Regions from separate parts of the Ruegeria sp. BI7 genome, predicted to be linked through region 2. Evidence: riboswitches for the same ligand, from Rfam matches in the RefSeq annotation. Region 2 holds a riboswitch; each other region holds the start of a gene.
What was found. A riboswitch is a leader RNA that binds a small molecule or an ion and turns the genes downstream of it on or off. The one in region 2 is predicted to bind thiamine pyrophosphate.
Positions count from the first base shown of each region.

Region 1: it holds a riboswitch for thiamine pyrophosphate, as region 2 does, so the genes downstream of both, thiB (thiamine ABC transporter substrate binding subunit) here and thiC (phosphomethylpyrimidine synthase ThiC) in region 2, are expected to answer to the same signal.
Region 3: it holds a riboswitch for thiamine pyrophosphate, as region 2 does, so the genes downstream of both, thiD (bifunctional hydroxymethylpyrimidine kinase/phosphomethylpyrimidine kinase) here and thiC (phosphomethylpyrimidine synthase ThiC) in region 2, are expected to answer to the same signal.

Region 1 covers NZ_JBQFSK010000002.1:401,466-407,559, reverse strand. Annotated here, with positions in the region: gene ACR0JB_RS09400 (TRAP transporter large permease) at 1-241, shown strand, start outside; gene speB (agmatinase) at 263-1,228, shown strand; gene ACR0JB_RS09390 (thiamine ABC transporter ATP-binding protein) at 1,317-2,009, opposite strand; gene ACR0JB_RS09385 (ABC transporter permease family protein) at 1,996-3,543, opposite strand; gene thiB (thiamine ABC transporter substrate binding subunit) at 3,519-4,499, opposite strand; TPP riboswitch at 4,532-4,636, opposite strand; gene ACR0JB_RS09375 (GDP-mannose 4,6-dehydratase) at 4,889-5,929, opposite strand.
Region 2 covers NZ_JBQFSK010000015.1:55,127-61,220, forward strand. Annotated here, with positions in the region: gene ACR0JB_RS21185 (UvrD-helicase domain-containing protein) at 1-710, opposite strand, end outside; gene ACR0JB_RS21190 (ATP-dependent nuclease) at 707-2,512, opposite strand; TPP riboswitch at 3,194-3,313, shown strand; gene thiC (phosphomethylpyrimidine synthase ThiC) at 3,423-5,213, shown strand; gene ACR0JB_RS21200 (invasion associated locus B family protein) at 5,275-5,754, opposite strand; gene ACR0JB_RS21205 (hypothetical protein) at 5,773-6,094, opposite strand, start outside.
Region 3 covers NZ_JBQFSK010000003.1:229,104-235,197, forward strand. Annotated here, with positions in the region: gene ACR0JB_RS10615 (HesA/MoeB/ThiF family protein) at 1-746, opposite strand, end outside; gene ACR0JB_RS10620 (thiamine phosphate synthase) at 743-1,339, opposite strand; gene ACR0JB_RS10625 (thiazole synthase) at 1,336-2,100, opposite strand; gene thiS (sulfur carrier protein ThiS) at 2,103-2,297, opposite strand; gene ACR0JB_RS10635 (FAD-dependent oxidoreductase) at 2,281-3,258, opposite strand; gene thiD (bifunctional hydroxymethylpyrimidine kinase/phosphomethylpyrimidine kinase) at 3,255-4,058, opposite strand; TPP riboswitch at 4,102-4,208, opposite strand; gene dnaJ (molecular chaperone DnaJ) at 4,337-5,491, opposite strand; gene dnaK (molecular chaperone DnaK) at 5,566-6,094, opposite strand, start outside.

The sequences.
Region 1 (6,094 bases), on a different contig from region 2:
CAAGGCCAGTGGGTTGGACCCGGTACTGGTTGGCGTTCTGATCACACTGCAAGTTGCCATCGGAGCCGCCACACCACCCTTTGGCTGCAACCTGTTCACCGCCATCGCCGTATTCCGCCGCCCCTTTGTCGAGGTGGTCCGCGGCGTGCCGCCCTTTCTAATCATCCTTTTGGTTGTCACCGGGCTGTTGATGGCTTTCCCTCAAATCGCGCTGTTCCTGCCGGAATTGGCGTACCGATAACCCATAAGAAACGGAGAAATCATGTCGGGTCATGGCTATGAATCTGGTCGTCTGAACCTGCCTTTTGTCGGCATCGCGACTTTTGGCAAAAAACCTTATGTCGAGAATTGGGATAAGATCGACGCTGATGTCGCCGTCCTTGGTGCACCTTTCGATTTCGGGTGTCAGTTTCGATCCGGTGCCCGGTTTGGGCCGCGCGCTGTGCGCGAAGCGTCAACCCTGTTCAGCTTTGGCCACGCCGGTGCCTATGACCACGAGGATGACGCAACCTATCTGGCCAGCGATGTGCGCATCGTCGATCTGGGCGATGCCGACATCATCCATACCAAGACCGAGGAAAGCCACGCCAACATCGAATTCGGTGTGAAGAAAATCCTCGATGCGGGCGCTCTGCCGGTGACTATCGGTGGAGATCACTCGATCAACATTCCGTGCATCCGCGCCTTTGAAGAAGATTGCGCAAAGAACGGACCAATCCATGTGATCCAGATCGATGCGCATCTGGACTTTGTCGACGAACGCAAAGGCGTCACCGATGGTCACGGCAACCCCATGCGTCGGGCAATCGAAAAAGACTATGTCTCGGGCATGACCCAACTGGGCATCCGCAACGTGTCCTCAACCGCGAAAGAAGGTTATGACGACGCGCGGGCGCGGGGTTCAGATATCCTATCGGTACGACAGGTGCGTAAACTGGGAACTGAGGGCGTTTTGGATCGTATCCCCAAAGGTGCGCGTTATTACGTCACCATAGATATCGACGCGTTCTGCCCGTCGATTGCGCCCGGAACAGGGACACCCAGCCACGGCGGGTTTCAGTACTATGATGTCCTGGAAATCGTTCAGGGGCTCAGTAAACGCGGTAATGTGGTTGGCATTGATCTGGTTGAGGTCGCCCCTGCCTATGACCAGACCGAAAGTACGCAGATTCTTGCGGCGCAACTGCTGCTGAACTTCCTCGGATTCATTTTCCACAACCGGCAATAAGGTCCCTCCCCGTCAGTCCGGCGTGCAGAAACCTTTCAACTACGCGCCGGGCTGCGAGCTTCCTTTCGCAGGTTTCCATCCAATGTCCCTACCCCAAATAGTCGCGCAGGCTGGGCGGTGGATTGTCCAAAAGGTCCCGGGTCGGCGCAGGAGGATGTGCCTGTTCGTTAGACACAAGAACCGTCTGACTGGTAATGCGGCGCGCGTCCTGCGGGTCGTGGCTGACCATAAGCAGGGTCGCTCCGGTTTCCGCCAGCAACCCAGCCACAAGATCAAGCATTTCATCCTTCAGTGCCGGCCCCAGCGCCGCAAACGGTTCGTCCAGCAGCAACATCTGACGACGCTGCACAAGAACCCGGGCTAATGCGACCCGGCTTTGCTGACCTCCAGACAGTTCGGCTGGCTTGCGATCACCCAGACCCGGCAGGGCAACCCGATCTAGTGCGGATTGGACCTGAGATTGCTCATCAACCGTCAACCGCCCGTTCGGGCGCAAGCCCAAAGCGATATTCTGTTCGACCGTCAGATGTGGGAATAGATTGCCATCCTGAAACAGCATCGCCAAAGGGCGCTTGCCAGGGGCGCGGTTGGATATAAGGTCTCCGTCCCAGAATACCTTTCCCTGTTTGAGGTCACGAAACCCGGCAATCGCCTCAAGCAGTGTCGACTTTCCCGCGCCAGACGGCCCAATAATGGCTACACTGGCACCGGTCTCGACGGCAAAATCAGCACGCAACGAAAATTTTCCGTTCTCGATTACGCAGCCTTTAAGTTTCAGCATGCAACCGCCCTCCGCGATCCAAAAGCCAGAATGCCCCCATCGACAGTAACAACAGCAACAGAGCTGCCCCGGCCGCTGCTTGCATCTGATACGCCCCCATCAACCGATAGATCTGCAAGGGCAAGGTCGCGATCTGTGGATCGGCGAACAGGGCAATAACTCCCAGATCTCCCATCGATAGCGCGGCTGACAAACCCGTGGCAAAGCGGATCTGTGGGCGCATGCGCGGCAACAGGACGCGGGCAAAGAATGTTTTCTTGTCCATGTCCAGCGACAGGGCAAGCCGTCCGTGTCGCGCCACCACGTCGCGGGCTGCCGGCACCAGAATGCGTAGCGCGAAGGGCAAGGCCATGACGGCATTCACCAACGCGGTTACCGGCAATGCCAGTGTTACTGGATTAGCGATGGGGCGGATCAGAATGAACATCCCGGTACCAATCACCAACGGTGAAGCCGCCAGTCCCAAAATACCGCTAAGCTCGACAATCCCGTAACGACCGGTTGCAACGGCCATGGCCATCGGCAGTGCAAGCATCAACAAAACAATCGTACTAGCAGTGGCAACCAGAACCGATATCACCGCCGCACGGAACACCAAGGCAGGCATTTCGAGCAACCCAGATAGGCCAGAGATCGCCACGGCAGCCAAAGGAAGAAGCAGAAACGCTGCCGCGAGCCCGATCCAGCACGCATCGACTGCAGGCGCGCCGCCATCCCATCGTTGTATCGCGCGATCCAATCCAGCGCCGAACCCGTCACCACGCGAAAACTTCAAAGCAGCTAGCGCGGCAGCAGCGGTCAAGGCCAGTTGCACCGCAGAAAGCAACGCCGCGCGGCCAAGGTCGAAATCGTAGGTAAAGGATTGATAGATCGCGAGTTCAAGTGTCGTTGCGCGGGGCCCTCCGCCAAGAGTCAACGCGACGGCAAAGCTAGTCAGGCAAATCGCAAAGATTACGGCCAGAACACTTGGCAGAATGCGCCTTAACATTGGCAGTTCGATCAGACGGAACATGGCAAAGCCGTCGCAACCCAATTGCGCGGCCAACCGAAATCTTTCTGCCGGAATTTCCTGCCACGCCTGCAGGATCAGCCGCGTGGCAAGTGGTAGGTTGAAAAATACATGGGCTAGAACCACCCCGTGCAACCCATAGATGCGCAGCGGCGGCAAACCAAACAGACCTAAAAAATCTGAAATCCAGCCGGCACGTCCGAAAACCTGCAACAACCCAAGGATCGCGACGATGACCGGCAGGATAAAGGGGGCGCCCAATAGGGCGATCAGGGCAGACCGCCCACGAAACCGACGCCGCGCCAGTGCCCGGGCGACCGGAATAGCCAGCCCGGCACTGAACAACGCAGACAACACCGCCTGAACCAGCGTAAAGCGCAGCGCCGCCCAATCGGCCGGACCCAACCCACCCGCTGTATCAGCGCGCAGGGCTACCGCGGCCAATGTGCCCAATATCAGCGCAGCAACCAGTGCCGCTGCGCCAACACCCGGCCAAGGGCTTACTGGCTGAGCGCGCCCAGCCATTCCGCAAGCGCCTGATCCCGCACGGCGGCGGCTTCATCCGGGGTATACAGCAAGGATTTCTCAGGCGTGATCAACGTGTCAAACCCTTCGGGCAGGCCAGCCGCAGGGGTCACTGCCGGATACATCCAGTTGGTGGTCGGGATGATCTGCTGGAAGGTGTCCGAGACCATGAATTCCAGAAATTGATCCGCCAGTTCGGGCTGATCGGTACCGGCCAGCTTCGCCGCAACTTCAACCTGCATATAGTGGCCCTCATCAAAGGCAGCCGCTGCTTTGCTGGCGTCATCCTCGGCGATCAAGTGATAAGCAGGCGATGTGGTGTAGCTGAGCACCATGTCCGCCTCACCCTCAAGAAACAGGCCATACGCCTCGGACCAACCTTTGGTCACGGTCACGATATTGTCGGCAAGCCCGGCCCAGATTTCGGGGGCTTCGTCTCCATAAGACGCTTTGACCCACAACAGCAGCCCCAGACCCGGAGTGGACGAACGCGGGTCTTGAATAATGATCTTGCTTTCACCCTCGGCCAGTTCACGGAAATTGGCAGGTGCCGCCGCATCTGCGTTATGGACAAAAGCAAAATAGCCCCAGTCATAAGGCGCGAACACGTCATCCGACCATTCAATCGGCAGGGTATAATCGGCGCTGACCGAGTTGGGAGCAAACAAGCCAGTTTCCTTGGCCGCTGCGATCAGGCCGGTGTCCAGCCCAAGCACCACATCGGCGTCCGTGTTTTCACCCTCAAGCCGAAGACGCGACAACAGTGCCGCGCCGTCTTCGACGCCCACGAGGTTCAGATCACAGTTGCATACTGCTTCGAAAGCTTCTTCTACTTTCGGGCCCGGACCCCAGTCCGAGACAAAGCTGTCATAGGTGTAAACGGTCAGCTGAGGTTTGTCGGCCGCGACAGCCGCTGTTGCGCTCAGAAGTCCCGCAGCAATCATCAGATGTTTCATGTCATCCTCCATTGCGGCGAGAGGGCAAGGGTGGATGAAACCGTTACCTTTCCCTCCGCCGGTTCTAGCCGGTTCAGGTTCTACGGGTTCGCCAAAAGCATCTCAGCGCGGCAGGCCACGCACCCCGAGGTGAGGTTGTCAGTAGGTTGGAACGGACGAAAAGACAACCGGGTTAAAGTGCTTTTTTTGGATGCTCAAATTGGCATCCGTTCAGTTGGATTGAGAGATGCGCAACATAAGCGCCCTGAGGAACAATCACCGTAGGAAAGGTTTTGAACTACGTTCCGGGTACTGGAACAATTTGCGTTTTTACCCTTGAGAATTTCAGAGGCCGAACCTCAAAACTGAGAGGACGGCCACCAATCTTTTAGGCCTGAAGGCTAACCATCTTACCTTTCGGTCCCAGCCGCGTTGGGACGATAAAAGTCGCGGTACCACTTAACAAACTCAGCCACACCATCTTCGACCGAAGTCCTTGGTTGATAACCGGTCAATTCCCTGAGCAGCGATGCATCGGCCCAAGTTGCGGGCACGTCACCGGGCTGCATTGGCATCATGTTTTTATTCGCCTTGATGCCAGTGGCCGTTTCGATGGCTTCAATAAACGCGGTCAGCTGTACCGCATCATTGTTGCCGATATTCACCACTCGATGGGGGGCGATCGGTGACAAACTGTCCCCTTCTCGAACATTGCCGTCTGCGGGGCGCACAGGGACGGCGTCCATCAGCAGGCGGATCGCCTCAACCAAATCTTCGACATAGGTAAAGTCGCGTTTCATGTCACCGTGATTATAGACATCGATCGCATTGCCCTCGAGGATCGCTTTGGTGAATTTGAACAGCGCCATGTCCGGGCGACCCCAAGGGCCATAGACGGTGAAAAACCGGAACATGGTGATCGGCAAATCGAACAGATGCGCATAGGAATGGGCCATGCTTTCGGTCGATTTCTTGGTGGCCGCGTAGAACGACATCTGATGATCGGCGCGTTGGGTTTCCTTATAGGGCATCTCGGTATTGGCGCCAAAGGCCGAAGAAGTCGAAGCCAACAGCATGTGTTTTGGCGGATGCGCCCGCGCCGCTTCCAGAATTTCGAAAGTCCCTATCACATTGCTTTCCAGATACGAGCGCGGATTCTCGATCGAATAGCGCACCCCAGCTTGGGCAGCGAGGTGAATGACATAGTCAAAACCATGTTCCCCGAACAGCTCCATCATCAGGCCGGGGGTTTCGACCTTGCCGATGACGGGCGAAAAATTCTTACCATTGGGTTCGCGCGCCAGCATGTCGTGGCGGGCCTTTTTCAACGACACATCATAATAATCGTTCAGAGAGTCCAACCCCACTACGTGGTACCCTTGGGCCAGCAGAAGCTTGCTCAGATGAAAGCCAATAAAACCGGCTGACCCGGTGATGAGAACGCTCTGCATAATGTTGCCCTTGTAAAAAACTTGGTATTTCGGGCCTTTTTAGTGCGAGATCAAGGGAAGATACCACCACAGTTATCGCAGAAAACGGTGTATTCTGCTGTGCCCTTTCGCCACCCGGGCGACGCGTAGCAATAATCTGCCATTGTATAGGATTGGCAGCAGCGG
Region 2 (6,094 bases):
AAAAACCTGCTTCGAAGATGCCGCTCTAACTCGCCCAGAATTGCAATCTGAACATCGGTTGTGTCTTGAAACTCATCGACAAGGAGCCAAGCAAACCTGCATGAGAGACCATGCCCAACAAAGGAGTGCTCGCGTAGAATTCGAAGCGAGTAGAAAAGGATCATTGCAAAGTCGATGTAGCCATTGCGACGCATCAACTCCCAATATCTTGCGGCATTGGCCTCGCTGACAATTCCCCCATCAATACCAACGCCTGCGGCTCGGCCCTCTGAGTCCATCCGCAAAGAAGCGTAATCCTCAAAGGTTCGAAACTGTATTGCCCTGCCAATCTCATCTTCGACCGTTCTAACAAGGCGGTCGAAGAGGCTCATCTCACGTGTCAAAACCTTGAAACCATCGGGCAGTTCGGGAATGAGCCAGCAGTAGGGCTTTAAGATAAATCGTAGGCAGAATGCATGGATGGTTGCGATCTCGCAGCGCTCTAGTAGCGATTGAGAGCCGTTTTGCTTTATCCTGCTTTCAATCTCCTCCACGGCGGCATTGGTATAGGTGATACAACCAACCGAGCGCGGAGTGTCTTCCAATTGTTCGGCGAGCAACAGTAACTTCGCCATAATGACCCGCGTTTTTCCACTGCCGGGACATGCTGTAAGGAGTAAGTTTCCATTGTGCTCAACTGCTTGCCGTTGTTGCGGCGTCAAAGTAGTCATTCTTGAAGCCAATCAATCGCTTGCTGAATGTACTGAGGCAAGCCTGAACATAGGTGCGCATGACGCGCTGCGACCTGCGCGAACCGGCCTTTACCAAATCGTTTGGCAGTATTGAGGACAGATGTTCCTAGGTCTTCAATAACCTGACTTTCAATCTCTGGTCCCAGATTGTCGTTTTGAAGAGAAGCGAGACCGGTCTCGAGTTGCACTGTGATCTGAGGCGCTCCAAGCTGCCTACAAGCTTCGATGAGCATTGGCAGTGTTTCAACTGTCACCAGCTCACGCTCGAACGTCGTTGCGCCAGCAAATACCCGGACGAACTCTCCTTGGAGGGCAGCAAGGTTCGGCTTTTCTACAACCAAATCAAATTCATCGCTTGCGTCCGACGGCCTTAAATCCGCGTCAGTCACAACTGCGCATTTTTTCTCCAGGTTTCCTGTGCGGAACAAACGAGTAAATACATCGAAGTGCACCCCGTGAATAGCAACAACAGAAATTCCTTCCCGCTCAAGGTTCCCGCCATGTACTGCCTCATAAAGCGCTGGGAGAAGAAAGAGCTCAGCGGCCCCTTCAACAAGCATTACTTTTCGTGCAAACAGCAAGTCGCTTTTTGTGGAGTCCAGATACCGCTCAAGATCGGCGATGGCATTTGCATCCAATTGATCGTTAGCGGCCAATGTGCACGATACGACAGAAGCGTCGGCGCGTTTGGTAAGAGATATAAGCGTATTGAAGGGTGCAAGCGAGGTTATCTGTGTACTGTGGCTCGTGAGAAGAGTTTGTACGTCCTTTGATCGCAGTGCAACAAGCAAGGAAGCTTGAAGTTGAGGGTGCAAGTGCGCCTCCGGTTCCTCGACAAGTACGAGTTGTCCTGCTGAGTTCCCGCGAGCACGCCGTCTTTCCAGGTACTCCATCAAAATGGCAATATACAGAATGTTGTTCATACCCAGACCATTTCGGCCAGGTTCAAAAGACGTCATAGCCAAGTCGGAAAGCAGTATTTTTAGGTTGCGAACAATTGCCTGAAATGTTGCAGCGGAAAGTCCGAGCGTCGCATCCATCTCAAATGCTGGCCCTGACACATCCTTGAAAGATGCGTCGATAGAGTTTGCAATGTCTGCAACTGCAGCTGATGCCTCTATTTGTTGATTAGCGTTGTCAAGAATTGCAATCAGCGCATCCTGCTCCCCTTGGTCAATCTCGCATGCTTCGATCAACCGGACCAATGGGGACGTTCTGAAGTTACGCAGCTCATTTTCGACATCGCGCAATGCCGGCAAGCTCACCACCAAATACGATTGTAAATCCGAGAAGCGGACAGCTTCACCGATTTCATCGTCCCAATCGATTTCCGTGAGATCGATTGCAGGGTTGCCTCCGCCTTTTAGTTCCCACTGATAGTCCTCCAAAGTCAGATCACCGGCAACGATTTCCTCTGTCCCTAGCGCCTCTCGCACGCTCAGCCTCGGGCGAAACCGATAGAAAATGCGCGCCTTGTTAGCCTCTGTTTTCCAAGTTGCAACCAATGCTTCCTGGTTCACGATTCCTTCAAAACCACTCAATTCAACACCGATAAGAACTTGATTTGGATGAGCGATGTCGACGCTGGTATGGATGTCTTCCCTAACAAGGGAGCGGAACATGGAAGGAAAGGATACATCGAGGCATATTTGCACAGCACGAAGTAAAGCCGTCTTGCCAGTGTTGTTTTCGCCAATAATGCAGGAGAGATCGTTGTCGATGCTAACATCAGCACTCTTTAAACCACGATAATTTTTAACAACAATTCTAGAAATTCGCATCCGAAACTTGCCTCTTGGGTTGTTCTGTAGAGAACCAATGCACCATTGGCGATACTATGCAATTGCATTTTGGCCTACCAAGCAGCTTCGATGAAATAGTCTCAAACAGAAGTTCAATAGTTTTCCAATGTCCGCTCATGGAATGCCGCAAAGCAGCGTTTCGGATTTTGACCAAAGGCAGCTTTGGGCCGCAAGCGATCAGGGCAGGGCACATTGTCGCTCAACATTGTTCAGCGCAAAACCTTACGCTGTGAAGCTGTCGGTCTGGGAGTTGTGTCTGCTCTCGGAGGTTCTCGATGCGCGTCGCAGTCGACGATCGTATTTCTGCAGTCTGAGACAAGCTTGTTAAGTCTAAATCAGCGAAATCCACCAAAATGCATGAAAATCTTAAGTCGTTGAATTATTGGGAAGACGAGTCCCATTAATTCGGTCTCATTAATTACGTACTCCGACAATTCTCCCTCAAAAGAGGGAATTACCCAATAAGACGTCTTATGTTAAATAACTGCGTTTAACTTACCGTCGATATGCGGAGTATCTGTCGAATAGGTCGGCATGCGCATCAGATAGGACCGTATTTCTGGTGACACACTGCACCGAATGGAAGGTCCCGGCCGTTCGAGAAAATCTGAAACAAATGAATTTTGGTGCTTGTTTAAGCCGTGAACCTCAAGCTAAATCACCTGTACGCAGGGGAGTCCCACCAAGGGGACTGAGAGGCTGACGGGGCAATGCCCGGCGACGCGACCCTTTGAACCTGACCCAGTTGATACTGGCGTAGGAAGCTAGGGCGCGCAGGCCACATTACCGGGCAAGCGCACTCCGAACAGGGGGCTGTCTGCCTTCTCGTTTCCCCAAGCCAAAACTCATCTGGTGTCTTTTTAAGTTGAACTGCTTGAGGAGCACCAACATGAACGTCCCCAACCCCAAAATCACCGCCGGTGAACTGCCCGCATCGCGCAAGATCTATGTAAACGGCACATTGCACCCGGATGTGCGCGTGCCAATGCGTGAAATTTCGGTCCACCCCACGGCGGGGGAGCCACCCTTGCCTGTGTATGACAGTTCAGGGCCGTATACCGATCCGCAGGTGATGACGGACATTCGGCAAGGTCTGGCGCCGCTGCGTCGCAAGTGGATTGAGGCTCGAGCAGATGTCGAAGAATATGATGGACGTAAGATCAAACCGGAAGACAACGGCTTTGTCGAAGGTGATCGGTTGACGCCCGAGTTCCCTGTGCGCCCGCGCCCTCTGCGCGCCAAGGATGGAAAAGCTGTGACGCAGCTGGCCTATGCCCGCGCCGGCATCGTCACCCCGGAAATGGAATTCATCGCCATCCGCGAAAACCAATTGCGCGAAGGTGTCGTTGAACAGCGCGAAGGCAATGATTGGGGTGCAAACATCCCTGATTATGTGACCCCGGAATTCGTGCGGGACGAGGTCGCCGCTGGTCGCGCCATTATCCCTGCGAATATCAACCACCCTGAAAGCGAACCGATGATCATCGGGCGTAATTTCCAGGTCAAGATCAACGCCAATATGGGTACCTCGGCTGTGACCTCTTCGATGGAAGAAGAGGTCGATAAAATGGTCTGGTCGATCCGTTGGGGTGCTGATACCGTCATGGACCTGTCGACCGGCCGCAACATCCACAACACTCGTGAATGGATCATCCGCAACAGCCCGGTGCCGATTGGCACCGTGCCGTTGTATCAAGCGCTGGAAAAGGTCAACGGCATTGCCGAAGACCTGACATGGGAAGTGTTCCGTGACACGCTGATCGAACAGGCCGAACAAGGCGTCGACTATTTCACCATCCACGCAGGCGTGCGCCTGCATATGGTACCGATGACGGTAAAACGGGTTACCGGTATTGTGTCGCGCGGTGGGTCGATCATGGCCAAGTGGTGCTTGCATCACCACAAGGAAAGCTTCCTCTATGAGCATTTCGACGAAATCTGCGACATCTGCCGGGCCTATGATGTGTCGTTCAGCCTAGGCGACGGTCTGCGTCCCGGCTCTATCGCCGACGCCAATGACGAGGCACAATTTGCCGAGCTTGAGACGCTGGGTGAGCTGACCAAAATCGCGTGGGCCAAAGATTGTCAGGTGATGATCGAAGGCCCCGGACACGTAGCCATGCACAAGATCAAAGAAAACATGGACAAGCAATTGGAGTGTTGCCACGAGGCGCCCTTTTACACGCTTGGCCCCCTGACCACCGATATCGCGCCGGGCTATGACCACATCACCAGCGGCATTGGTGCTGCGATGATTGGCTGGTTTGGTTGTGCGATGCTCTGCTATGTCACGCCGAAGGAACATCTGGGGCTGCCGGACCGGGATGATGTGAAAACTGGGGTTATCACCTATAAGATAGCGGCTCATGCCGCTGATCTGGCAAAGGGTTTGCCGGGCGCACAACGTCGTGACGATGCGCTGTCCCGCGCCAGGTTCGAGTTCCGCTGGGAAGATCAGTTCAACCTGTCGCTGGACCCGGAAACGGCGCGGGAATTCCACGACCAAACCTTGCCCAAACAAGCGCATAAGGTGGCGCATTTCTGTTCCATGTGCGGGCCGAAATTCTGCTCGATGCGGATCAGCCACGACATTCGAACTGAAGCGCAGAAAGAGGGGATGGAGGCCATGGCCGCCAAATTCCGTGAAGGCGGCGACCTTTACATGCCCGTGAAAGACTAAACACCGAGGCGGAGCCGATCCTTTCGGCTCCGCACGCTCTTGCATTGAAGGGAAACTACTCTCAGGGCAATAGATCGGATACTTTGCTGAACCCAGTCAAATCGAAGCCAAATGAAATTGGCTCTCCGACCCTGTTTTTAGCGTCGATCTGCAATTGATTACCTGCCCGCATCGCAGACATCCATTCCTGGGAAACTGGCGAACGGGCAAAACAACCTTGTGCCTCGCATGTCAGGAACTCCAGACGGGCGACCTCGGCATCATCCACCTTTGCAACCAGCCCTTCCGAGAACAAAAGACCGAATGGCAGGGTCAGCACGGTCTCAGTCTCGTCCTTACCTGCAGCCTTTATAAATGCGATGGACGTAAGCCTTTGGTTGTTTTCGGTCAAAACGATGCTTTGGGTCATTTCGCAGATCAACTCGGACCCAACGGCCCGATTGCTGCAATTGACCGACCATGGCGGCGCTGCGCCTTCCTGCGCAGCAAGGGGAGTTGCCAATCCCAATGTGACCCCCAAAGCGCTTATCCAAGTTTTCATCCTGCTGTCCCTCATCGATTAGAATTGTAGTCCAAGGCCAAGACCTACCTGTAGGGCCCTGGTTGAGTCTCCGAACAAATGATCGAGGCTCAGATTGACAAAGCTGCTGTCATCCAGCGCAAACAGCCCCAACCGGGCCGAGACCAAGCCATGCGCGTCGCCGACAAAGCTGGTGTTTGAAAACCCACCGTCAGCGGTGCTCGCTCCGTTGAACCCGGCGGTGACCGATACGGTATCATCCGACGAGAGAATGGCACCAACCTGAAAACTTGCGCGAAGCTTCTGCGAGGCACTCAGGGTTTGCTCGGTTCCGATTTCCAGCGAAGGCGTGAACGAATAG
Region 3 (6,094 bases), on a different contig from region 2:
TCTTCGGTCAATTGGCTGGCGGAAAGAAATCGAAAGTGGTGCGCCGGTTCCGGTGCGCCGTCAAATCGGAATGTGGTGCTGCGCAGCGTGCGGGCGTCAAACTGTACCAACTGTCCCAAAGGCGAGGGGTCCAGGCCAAGGATCACGCCCAGCGCCATTTGCGCCTGCAAGGCACCTATTACCCCAACGACAGGGCCCAGCACGCCGGCCGTTGCACAGCTCGCGCCGCTATCCGGTGCATCCGGGAACACCGCACGCAAGGACGGCGCGCCAGCACAGAACCCACCGACATAGCCGGTCAGCCCCAATACGGATGCGCTGATCAGCGGCTTGCCCTGCAACAAACAGGTATCCGACAGGATATAGCTGGCCGCATAACTGTCCGCGCAGTCCAGAACAATGTCAGAGCTGCGGACAAAATTTAACACATTCTGATTTGTTAGAGCCTGATTCTCGGCCATTACGGTGATGTCACCATTCAGCGCCCGGCAGCGTTCTGCGGCGACTTTGGCCTTGGAGCGCCCACAGTCGGATTCAGCGAACAATGTCTGCCGATGCAGGTTCGATAGCGCGATTTCATCTCTGTCCAGGATGGTCAATTGCCCTACCCCGGCCCCGGCCAACAAGGGTAAGACCGGGGCGGCTAACCCGCCTGCGCCCACCACCAGAACCCGCGCTGCTGACAGGCGGGTCTGGCCTGCCGGTCCAACCTCGGGCAGGATCATCTGGCGGGCATAGCGGCTCATCTCGTGACCTCGATCCATTCGCGAACGCGGGTTTCTGGATCGGAATTCAGCGTGATGTCCGTGACGACCGAGACGATGTCGGCCCCCGCCTGCAAGACGCCCGGCGCCCGCTCAACGCTCATGCCGCCAATCGCGACCAGAGGGATATCCCCCACCCGCGTCTTCCATTCGGTGACGCGTGGCAGGCCCTGCTGTTCCCATTTCATTTTTTTCAGGATCGTCGGATAGACTGGGCCCAAAGCCACATAATCCGGGTCCATGGTCAGGACTCGCTCTAATTCATCATCATCGTGGGTGGAGACACCCAGTTTCAGCCCCGCCTTGCGGATGGCTTTCAGATCGGCCTCGTCCAGATCCTCTTGCCCGAGATGAATCCACTCGCAACCAGCGTCGATAGCCGCCTGCCAATGGTCGTTGACCACCAGCACGGTGTCGTGGGCACGACACAAGTCCCGTGATTGGGCGATCTGTTCCCGTATGACCACATCAAGCTGATCCTTAATCCGCAGTTGCACCAGCTTCACACCCAGGGGCAGCATCCGGCGCAACCAATCAGAGTGGTCGAAGATCGGATAAAATCGGCCTAACATCATGATAAGAAGGCCTTTCCGATTACCGGAGTTGACGGTTCGGCCATATCGCGCGCCTCGATCGGGTCGGCTTGATGCGCCAGTTGCCCGGCCTCAATCGCCAGTATCATCGCGCGGGCCATGGCCACAGGGTTTCCAGCACGAGCGACAGCGGTATTCAGCAGAACGGCGTCATAACCCAACTCCATCGCCTGCGAAGCGTGACTGGGCAGGCCGATCCCGGCATCCACAACCAATGGAACATTGGGGAACTCGGCCCGCATCGCGCGTAGAGCATATTCATTGTTCAGCCCGCGCCCCGACCCGATGGGTGCACCCCAAGGCATCAGCACCTCGCACCCGGCGGCCAGCAGACGCTCGCCCACGATCAGGTCGTCGGTGGTGTAGGGGAAAACCTGAAACCCGTCCTCGGTCAGTATGCGCGCGGCCTCGACCAGTTGAAACACATCTGGCTGCAAACTGTCAGTGTGGCCGATCAATTCCAGCTTGATCCAATTAGTGTCAAACACCTCACGCGCCATATGGGCGGTGGTTACGGCTTCTTTGACCGTGTGGCAACCAGCGGTGTTTGGCAGGATCAGCACGCCCAGCTCGCGGATCATCTGCCAGAAGGTCTGCCCAGCCCCGGATTCACGGCGCAAGGAAACTGTGGCAACACCCGCGCCGCTCTCGCGAAACGCCTGTTCCAGAATGGCGGGGCTGGGGTACTGCGCCGTGCCCAGCATCAATGAGTTGGGAAGTTGGGTCCCATAAAAGCTTTTCATCCTCAGCCTCCCTGCATCGGCGCGACGACTTCAACCCGGTCGCCATCGGTCAACTTTTGAGCAATGCGCAGACCCGAGGGCACAAAGTCTTCGTTTACAGCTGTCGCTACCCGTCCAGAGAACCCGCATTCGACCAACAGATCCGAGAGGATTTCGGAGCGCACCTCGCGCGATTCACCATTAAGCACGATCTTCATCAACCATCTCCGAATGTTTGTTGTCCAACGCCAGATCGGCCACTCCCTGCGCCAGCGCTGGGGCCAGCAGATAGCCATGGCGGTACAGTCCGTTGGCATAAATCGTATGCCCCAGCCGCCGGATGCGGGGCAGGTTGTCGGGAAAAGCCGGGCGCAGATCGACACCGATCTCAAGCACCTCGGCCTCGCCAAAGGCGGGGTTCAGCGCATAGGCGGCGCTGAGCAGTTCCAGCATAGATCGGGCCGTGATACGGCTGCTGTCTTCGCTTTCGATCATCGTTGCGCCCAGCATGTAGAAACCATCCCCACGCGGCACGATGTACAGCGGTATCCTGGGGTGCAGTAGACGTACAGGTCGCGTCAGGTTCACGTCCGGGCAGCGGATCACCAACATCTCTCCCTTGACGCCGCGCAGGTCGTGCAATACCTCACGCGCGTGCAGACCGCGGCAATCGATTGCATTCTCCAGCTGGGTCGGGACCAGTTTCCGGCGGAAAACCACCCCTTGGTCCTGCAATTGGCGGTGCAGATCCCGCAGCGCCTGTCGCGGGTTCAGATGAGCCTCATCCGTGAAATGCAGACCTTTGGTGAAACGGGTTAAATCAGGCTCTAAATTGGCAATTTCAGCCTGACTAATCTCGGTATACCCCCCGGTCCGACGGGCGAACCGACGCAGATCCGGCAGATCACGCGGGTTGGCAACAACCAGCGTGCCACGTTGTTCCACCCGAGTACGCGTAGTCCACCACTCGAACGCAGCCTTGCCCAGCCGCAACACCGGTTCTTCGGCGTTTTCAAACTCGCACCACGGGGCCAGCATACCCCCAGCCCACCAAGAACACCCATGCGGGCCCGGAGGGCCGCCGGGATCGAACACCTGAACCTGCGCCCCGCGCGACACTAGCTCGCTGGCTACGGCGAGCCCGGCCACACCGGCCCCTATGACCGACCAGACCGTCACGCGGGCCAGACCCGATGGAAATGATGAACCGGGCCATGCCCCTGTCCGACCATCAGACTGTCAGCTTTAGCAATGGCCCCTTGCAGATACTCATGCGCCTGCGCGACCGCGTCGGTCAGGCCCAGCCCTCGCGCCAGCCCGGCTGCTATCGAAGACGACAGGGTGCAACCGGTGCCATGCGTATTGCGCGTATTGCGCCGAGTGGCGGTGAATTCTGCCACAACTCCCGAAGGATCAAGCAAGACGTCGTGGCAAACGTCGCCGCGCCCATGTCCGCCTTTCATCAATACCGACCGCGCCCCCAGCCCGCACAGCGCCGTCCCCTGCGCGATCATCTGATCGGGGGATTCGGCATCCGTGGTGCCCAACAAACACGCGGCCTCGGGCAGGTTCGGGGTCAGCATGGTCGCTTGGGGCACAAGAACATTACGCAGGGTCTGAACCGCATCCTGTGCCAGCAAGGCATCGCCAGATTTGGAGATCATCACCGGGTCCAGAACGACGGGGCCATCATACCCAGCGATAGTCTCGGCAACGGTTTGAATAATTTCAGGGGTCGCAAGCATGCCGATCTTGATCGCGCTCACATCCAGGTCGGTCAGCACCGCCTCGATCTGAGCGGCCACTACGTTGAGCGGTATGCCATGCACTGCGGTCACAGCCCGCGTGTTCTGCGCCGTGACCGCCGTGATCACGCTGGCCCCATACACGCCCAACGCAGACATCGCCTTAAGATCCGCCTGAATCCCGGCACCACCGCCACTGTCCGAGCCCGCAATTGTCAGGGCAATATGCGCCATATCGTTGCTCCATCATCAGGGGGCAACGCAGCATGGAAAACGTCTGTTTGTGTAGACCGTTCCCTACGCCGGTATTGCCCGGATCAGGTTCGATGGGTTAGCGCATTCACGCCTCTCAGCCCCTTGATCAGGGCACCCCAACGGTTGGCGCGACAATCTCAGGGGATGCGAAGGGATTCAAGGGCCAATTTTCGCGAAGTTCATGGACAAACTGGACCTATAAAACGAAAAAAGCCGACCCAAGGGGATCGGCCTTTTGGCAACTTGGTGGAGTGATCTTAGCCCTTCATCCCATCCCAAAAGGATTTGACGGATGAGAAAAAGCTTTTTGATTCCGGGTGGTTATCCTCACCCAAATCGTCGAACTCTTTCAGCAGTTCTTTTTGGCGACTGGTCAGGTTGACCGGCGTTTCCACCGCCAGTTCGATGAACATGTCACCCACACCGCCGCCACGCAGGGCGGGCATGCCTTTGCCGCGCAGGCGCATCTGACGGCCCGATTGGCTGCCTGCCGGTATTTGCACGCGGCCGCGGCCACCATCGATGGTTGGCACTTCGATCGAACCGCCCAGCGCGGCCTTGGCCATGCTGACCGGAACGCGGCAATAGAGGTTCACACTGTCACGTTCGAACAGCTTATGATCCGACACTTCGACAAAGATATACAGATCACCCGGAGGACCACCACGCATCCCAGCTTCACCCTCACCTGCCAGGCGGATGCGGGTTCCGGTCTCGACACCGGCGGGGATGTTGACGGACAGCGCACGCTCTTTTTCCACGCGGCCTGCACCGCCACAGGCTTTACAGGGGTTCTTGATGATCTGACCCAGACCCGAACAGGTCGGGCAGGATCGTTCGACGGTAAAGAAACCCTGCTGTGCACGCACCTTGCCCATGCCCGAACAGGTTGGACAGGTGGTCGGCTCCACTCCGCCTTCTGCACCCGATCCGTCACAGGCCGAACAGGCCACGGCAGCAGGAACACTGATGGTTTTCTGCAGGCCCGCGAACGCCTCTTCCAGCGTCACGCGCAGGTTATAGCGCAGGTCCGATCCGCGCGCCGCACGGCGCCCGCCACCGGGGCCGCCACGCTGACCGCCCATGAAATCGCCGAACAGATCGTCGAACACGTCTGAGAATGCGCTGGAGAAATCACCCTGTCCAAAGCCGCCGCCCGGACGACCACCTCCGCCGCCCATACCGTTTTCAAAGGCGGCATGGCCGAAACGGTCATATGCGGCCTTTTTGTCGGCGTCGCGCAGAACATCATAAGCCTCGTTGGCTTCTTTGAACTGCGACTCGGCATCCGGGTTGTCTTTGTTGCGATCGGGATGCAACTCTTTGGCTTTCTTGCGAAAACCCTTTTTGATTTCATCCGCTGATGCGCCCTTTGATACGCCGAGCACATCGTAGTAGTCGCGTTTTGACATCAGTATTTCCTTCAGCCTCAACGTATTTGGGCCGGCCCGGCAACCGGACCGGCCCACATTGGCCCGGTTACCCGTTAGTTACGCTTGTCGTCGTCCAGATCTTCGAACTCGGCGTCAACAATGTCGTCCTCACCCGGCGCAGCATCTGCCGCCGCAGGCTCATCCTCACCTTCTTCGGCTTGTGCCTTGTAGATGGCTTCGCCCAGCTTCATGGCCGCTTCGGTGACGTTCTGGATGCCCGACTTGATCTTGTCGGCATTCTCGGTCTCCAGCTCGTCCTTCAGCGCGGCAATTGCCAGCTCGATGGCTTCGATGGTGGTCGGGTCGACCTTGTCGGCATGCTCTTCCATCGACTTTTCGGTCGAGTGGATGAGGCTTTCCGCTTGGTTCTTGGCGTCGACCAGCTCGCGGCGTTCCTTGTCGGCTTCCGCGTTCTCTTCGGCGTCCTTGACCATCTTGTCGATGTCTTCATCCGACAGACCGCCCGAGGCCTGGATGGTGATCTTCTGCTCTTTGCCGGTGCCTTTGTCCTTGGCCGAAACCGAGACAATGCCGTTGGCGTCGATATCAAAAGTCACCTCGATCTGAGGCATGCCGCGTGGT